Linked DNA regions of Sporosarcina pasteurii. The protein of the gene in region 2 binds, or shares a complex with, the protein of the main gene of each other region. Links are inferred from orthologs where the notes say so. Each region holds a gene or a part of one and is shown on either strand. Other genes may lie near its edges.

Region 1 (3,209 bases), 1.8 Mb from region 2 along the record:
TAATTCGTGAAGGAATGCAGTATGTTGAGCAACAACAATTTGAACAAGCTGTCCATTCGTTTGAAGAAGCGATGCAATTTGAACCAGAATCGGATGAATTTTTACTTCCTTATGCAATTGCACTTTATGAAATAAAAGCGTTTCAGCGTGCTAAGGAAATAACGGCAATGTTATTAAATCGTGGACCCGAAGATTACATAGGTACGATGGAGTTGTACTTGACGATACTCATTCATTTAGAAGAGTATGAAGATGTTGAAATGAAAATTGATATCTTATTGGAAGAAGGTTTTGTGCCTCAAGGAATGCTAAGTAAATTTAAATACTTACGCGATCTAAACAAACGGCTGGCGTTACGATATGGTAATGAAGAACCAATAGGGGCAGATGCACCATTCACGTTAGAAGAGTTTCTGGCGATGGATGGATTAGGTCAACAACAATTGCTTGCTTCTTTAGACGGAACGGATCTTCATGCAATCATAGAAGTGTTAGAGGATATTGTGGAAAGTAGCGAACTTTCTCCGATTGTCGTAACATTTGCGTTGACGCTATTGCACCAAGCACAATACTCAAGACAAGTCACGGTTCGTAAATTCGGTTTCGAGAAAGAAGTCATACCAGCCACAATGGCGTTACCAGGTCAGGATAAACGAACGCAAGCAGTTCTGGCTGAGTTGGAAAAGCTTTTAATCCAAGACCCATCACGATTGGAGTTAGCTTATGGCCTCGTCGAGAAATTTATGATTATTGCCTATCCGTTCGATTGGGGAAGTTATTCTAAAGAGGAAATTGCAAATGCCTATATTGAATACATAGATAGTTTATTTTCAGGTGAAGAACTTCCCAATACACCCCTTCTTGCATTCATCAAACAATTGGACAACGATTCAGATTTTAAACCAGTATAAAATATATTGAAAGATCATGACGTTATGCTATACTGAAACAGTTGTCAAAATTGCATATACGTGTAAAATAGATTTACAAAAGATTCGGAGGTTTTTTAACATGTCAATTAAATGGGAAAAACAAGAAGGTAACCAAGGCGTTTTAACAGTTGAGGTTCCAGCAGAAGAAGTTACAAAAGGTCTTAATCAAGCATTTAAAAAAGTTGTGAAAGATGTACAAGCTCCAGGTTTCCGTAAAGGAAAAATGCCACGTAAAATGTTTGAAAAAATGTACGGTGTAGAAGCTTTATACAATGATGCATTAGACTTCATCTTACCAGATGCTTATTCGAATGCAGTTGAAGAAGCAGGAATTGAGCCAGTAGATCGTCCTGAAATCGACATCGAGCAAATGGAAAAAGGCAAAGAACTTATTTTCAAAGCGACAGTTACAGTAAAACCTGAAGTGAAACTAGGAGAATACAAAGGTTTAGAAGTGACACGTCAAGAAACTGAAGTAACAGATGAAGAAATTGAAGAGCAATTAAAAGATCGCCAAACAGCATTTGCTGAACTAGTTGTAAAAGAAGACGGCGAAGTTCAAAACGGTGATACAGTTAAACTAGACTTCAAAGGTTTCTCTAACGGTGAAGCATTTGAAGGTGGAGAAGCACAAGACTTCGATTTAGAAATTGGTTCAGGTTCTTTCATTCCAGGCTTTGAAGACCAAATGATTGGTATGAAAGTCGGCGAAGAAAAAGAAATCGAAGTATCTTTCCCAGAAGAATACCATGCAGCAGAACTTGCAGGTAAACCAGCTGTATTCGAAGTGAAAGTTAATGAAATTAAAGCAAAAGAAACGCCAGAGTTAGATGACGAACTTGCAAAAGAAATCGACGAAGAAGTTGAAACGCTAGACGAGTTACGTAAGAAAATGAAAGAACAAACAGCTGAAGAAAAGAAAAATGCTTCTGAAACAGCGCTTCGCGATGATCTTGTTGAAGCAGCAGCACGCAATTCAGAAATCGATATTCCAGAAGTCATGATCGAATCAGAAGTTGAGCGCATGATGGGTGAATTCGAACAACGTCTACAACAGCAAGGTATGAACCTTGATCTTTATTTCCAATTCTCAGGTCAAGATAAAGAGGCGCTGAGTAACCAAATGAAAGACGATGCATTAAACCGTGTACGTGTTTCATTAACACTTGAAGCAATTGGTAAAGAAGAAAACATCGAAGTTGCAGAAGAAGACATTAACGAAGAATTACAGAAAATGTCTGATCAATTCGGTATGGACGTAGAGCAAATTAAAGCAGCATTAGGTGGTACTTCAGTACTTGAAAACGACCTTCGTTTCAATAAAACAGTTGAATTCCTTGTGGAAAACGCAAAAATTACTGAATAAGAAAAAGATATATGGACAAGGTACGGTAGACCGTACCTTGTTTTACATAAAATAAGTATTTTCAAGTCAATTGGTAATTAATTGAGTCCAAATTAGTTGATTATACGGATTGAGTCTTGTAATATTGTCACTTGAAAAGGGGTGAGCATAATGTTCAAATTTAACGATGAAAAAGATAATTTAAACTGTTCCTTTTGTGGAAAATCCCAAGAACAAGTTCGGAAGCTTGTAACAGGCCAAGGGGTCTATATTTGCGACGAATGCGTTGAACTTTGTGCCGAAATCGTCAAAGAGGAGATCGAGCTTGAAGAAGGTTTCGAGTTAAAAGATGTCCCAAAACCGAGAGAAATACAAAGTATTCTTGATGACTATTTAATTGGGCAGGACCGAGCAAAGAAATCGCTCGCGGTAGCTGTATATAATCATTACAAGCGTGTCAATTCTGGTAGTAAAATTGATGATGTAGAACTTGCGAAATCTAACATCGTTCTGATTGGACCTACTGGAAGTGGTAAGACATTACTCGCTCAAACGTTAGCCCGTATTCTTGATGTGCCATTCGCTATTGCAGATGCGACGTCATTAACAGAGGCCGGCTACGTCGGAGAGGATGTCGAAAATATATTACTAAAATTAATTCAAGCAGCAGATTATGATGTTGAAAAAGCTGAAAAAGGCATTATCTACATCGATGAAATCGATAAAGTTGCACGCAAATCTGAAAACGCATCGATTACACGAGACGTATCAGGTGAAGGTGTTCAACAAGCGCTACTGAAAATTTTAGAAGGGACGGTTGCAAGTGTTCCGCCACAGGGTGGACGTAAGCATCCGCATCAAGAGTTTATCCAATTAGATACAACGAATATCCTCTTTATCGTTGGTGGCGCTTTTGATGGCATTAACGATAT
Region 2 (3,128 bases):
CGAAATCGAAAAGAATGATTTAGAAAACGCTGGAGAAACTGCAACTGCGGAATAACTGAAATAATTTACGGGGGGGCCTGTAGAATAAGGCCCTCCGATTTTTTCTTTCGTGTTGACAGGTAGAAAAAAAGATGTTAATATACAAAAGGTTGATAGTTACATGTCTGTACTTTGGAGGATATGAAAATGTCTTATGAAAAAGTGAAGCAGGCAAAAGAGACAATCATCGGTATAAAGCAAACAGTAAAAGCAATTCAAGCAGGCAAGGTAACAGAAGTTATCATTGCTCAGGATATAGAAGAACGGTTTACTCGACAGTTGTTAGAAGTAACCAATGAATATTCAATTCCTGTGACTTATGTTGCTTCAAGAAAACAGCTTGGAGAAGCATCTGGCATTGCGGTCGGTACATCCGTTGTTGCGCTTACTGAATAAACGTTTTTGTGCATTCTCGCACGAAAACTTGTTTTTACCCCTAAAATGAACCACCTGGATGTGTGGTCTTGCAAAACGTAAATGAGAGGAGGACAAAATCAATGCCTACAATTAACCAATTGGTTCGTAAAGGTCGTAGATCAAAAGTTTCTGGTTCTAAATCACCTGCACTTGGAAAAAGCTATAACAGCTTTAAAAAGACGATGACGGATGTTAATTCTCCACAAAAACGTGGCGTTTGTACACGTGTTGGAACGATGACACCGAAGAAGCCGAACTCAGCCCTACGTAAATATGCACGTGTGCGTCTAACAAACCAACTTGAAGTGAACGCTTATATCCCAGGTGAGGGACATAACCTTCAAGAGCACAGTGTTGTACTTATTCGTGGTGGACGTGTTAAAGACTTACCGGGTGTTCGTTATCATGTTGTACGTGGTGCGCTTGATACAGCTGGAGTTACTGGCCGTATGCAAAGTCGTTCTATGTACGGTGCGAAAAAACCAAAAGAAAAGAAATAATGTGAAATACAATCTAAGTGAAGTTGCATAAAAACCCAGCTGGTATTAAATGTGCAAATGACTTGATCCTTAAAATATAAGAAATGTGTGAAAGGAGGACAAAAACATGCCTCGTAAAGGTCCTGTAGCTAAACGTGATGTACTACCAGATCCGATTTATAACTCGAAACTTGTTTCACGTCTTATAAACTCAATGATGGTAGATGGTAAGAAAGGTACTTCTCAAAAAATTCTATACGGTGCGTTTGAACTTGTAAAAGAACGTTCTGGAAAAGATCCATTAGAAGTATTTGAAGCAGCACTTGAAAATGTAATGCCGGTTCTTGAAGTGCGCGCACGCCGTGTTGGTGGAGCGAACTACCAAGTTCCAGTAGAAGTACGTCCTGAGCGTCGTACAACACTAGGCTTACGTTTCTTCGTAAACTATTCTCGTCAACGCGGTGAGAAAACAATGGAAGAGCGTCTAGCTAACGAAATTTTAGATGCTTCAAACAACACTGGTGCTTCCGTTAGAAGACGTGAAGAACTACACAAAATGGCAGAAGCGAACAAAGCTTTCGCTCACTACCGTTGGTAAGTTGAAGTTATATATAACTCTTAACCGAGATGGAAGGAGATTGACAACATGGCTAGAGAGTTCTCCTTAGAGAATACTCGTAACATTGGAATCATGGCTCACATCGATGCCGGTAAAACGACAACGACTGAGCGTATCCTTTATTACACAGGTCGTATTCATAAGCTTGGTGAAACACATGAAGGTGCATCTCAAATGGACTGGATGGAGCAAGAGCAGGAGCGTGGAATTACAATCACTTCTGCAGCGACAACAGCTCAGTGGAAAGGTCACCGTGTTAACATCATTGACACGCCAGGTCACGTGGACTTCACAGTTGAAGTTGAACGTTCCCTACGTGTACTCGATGGTGCGGTAACAGTTCTTGATGCTCAATCAGGTGTTGAGCCACAAACTGAAACAGTATGGCGTCAAGCGACAAACTATTCTGTTCCACGTTTAGTATTTGTTAACAAAATGGACAAGACAGGTGCGGACTTCCACTATGCAGTGGGAACAGTACGCGAACGTCTAGGTGCAAACGCACATCCAATCCAATTACCAATTGGTGCGGAAGATCAGTTCCATGCAATCATTGACCTAATTGAAATGAAAGCTACTTTCTATGGTGATGACTTCGGGAAAGATGTTGAAGTAAGAGACATTCCTGAAGAACATCTTGCTGAAGCTGAAGAGTACCGTGAGAGTCTAATTGAAGCAATTGTTGAATTCGATGAAGACCTTATGGAAAAATACTTAGGTGGCGAAGAGCTAACTGTAGAAGAAATCAAAGCAGCAATCCGTAAAGCAACACTAGATGTTGAATTTTACCCTGTTGTTTGTGGAACAGCTTTCAAAAACAAAGGTGTTCAACTAGTTCTAGATGCAGTAATCGACTACTTACCAGCTCCAACTGATATCCAAGCGATTGCTGGATTTAATCCTGAAAACAACGAAGAGGAAACTCGTCCTGCTGATGACAATGGTCCATTCTCGGCACTTGCGTTTAAAGTTATGACGGATCCTTATGTTGGTAAACTAACATTCTTCCGTGTGTACTCTGGTACACTAAAGTCAGGATCTTACGTACGTAACACGACGAAAGATAAGCGTGAGCGTGTAGGACGTATCCTACAAATGCATGCTGACTCTCGTGAAGAAATCGCAGAAGTTCACTCCGGTGACATTGCTGCTGCGGTTGGTTTAAGAGACACAGGTACTGGTGACACATTATGTGATGAAAAAGCACCTGTTATCTTAGAGTCAATGGAATTCCCTGAGCCGGTTATTTCCGTTGCAATCGAACCAAAAACAAAAGCTGACCAAAGTAAAATGGGTGAAGCTCTTGCGAAACTTCAAGAGGAAGACCCGACGTTCAGAGCACATACAGATGAAGAAACTGGCGAAGTAATTATTGCTGGTATGGGTGAATTACACTTAGACGTTCTAGTTGACCGTCTACGTCGTGAATTTGGCGTTGAAGCTAACGTTGGAGCACCACAAGTATCTTACCGTGAAACATTCCGTCAAGCAGCGGAAGTTGAAGGTAAGTTCGTTCGTCAATCTGGTGGTCGTGGACAATACGGTCATGTATGGGTTGAATTCTCTCCAAACGA

What was found.
Region 1: the proteins of rpsG (region 2) and tig are in contact, whole or in part, in a crystal structure (PDB 3GTY), measured with the Thermotoga maritima proteins. The link is inferred for Sporosarcina pasteurii from one-to-one orthologs. Residues at the interface, in WP_004081843.1 of Thermotoga maritima: Lys34, Lys52, Lys55, Glu59, Arg62, Gln63, Glu66, Asn67, Lys69, Val71, Arg95, Ala109, Lys110, Lys111, Gly112, Arg113, Pro114, Glu117, Glu121, Ile124, Ala125, Tyr127, Asn128, Asn129, Thr130, Gly131, Lys135, Asp139, Arg142, Met143; in WP_004081061.1 of Thermotoga maritima: Glu122, Val124, Val129, Leu130, Tyr133, Glu188, Gly259, Ile262, Tyr263, Glu266, Ser270, Glu273, Gln274, Glu277, Arg308, Gln311, Ile312, Ser315, Tyr316, Glu325, Arg329, Arg336, Leu363, Phe366, Trp367, Arg373, Leu377, Arg381, Leu384, Glu387.

Annotation. Positions count from the first base shown.
Region 1 is NZ_CP160452.1:1,294,157-1,297,365, forward strand. The notes cover bases 277-3,154. They hold tig (trigger factor), read left to right. Parts: upstream 277-1,011; coding sequence 1,012-2,298; downstream 2,299-3,154. Other genes in these bases: AB1H92_RS05880 (tetratricopeptide repeat protein), read left to right, coding at 277-911; clpX (ATP-dependent protease ATP-binding subunit ClpX), read left to right, coding at 2,449-3,154. Outside these bases: more of AB1H92_RS05880, read left to right, coding at 1-276; more of clpX, read left to right, coding at 3,155-3,209. UniProt on the Bacillus subtilis protein: Involved in protein export. Acts as a chaperone by maintaining the newly synthesized protein in an open conformation. Functions as a peptidyl-prolyl cis-trans isomerase.
Region 2 is NZ_CP160452.1:3,120,827-3,123,954, reverse strand. The notes cover bases 1-2,797. They hold rpsG (30S ribosomal protein S7), read left to right. Parts: upstream 1-1,062; coding sequence 1,063-1,533; downstream 1,534-2,797. Other genes in these bases: fusA (elongation factor G), read left to right, coding at 1,582-2,797; rpsL (30S ribosomal protein S12), read left to right, coding at 537-956; AB1H92_RS15240 (ribosomal L7Ae/L30e/S12e/Gadd45 family protein), read left to right, coding at 187-435; rpoC (DNA-directed RNA polymerase subunit beta'), read left to right, coding at 1-55. In the rest of the region: more of fusA, read left to right, coding at 2,798-3,128.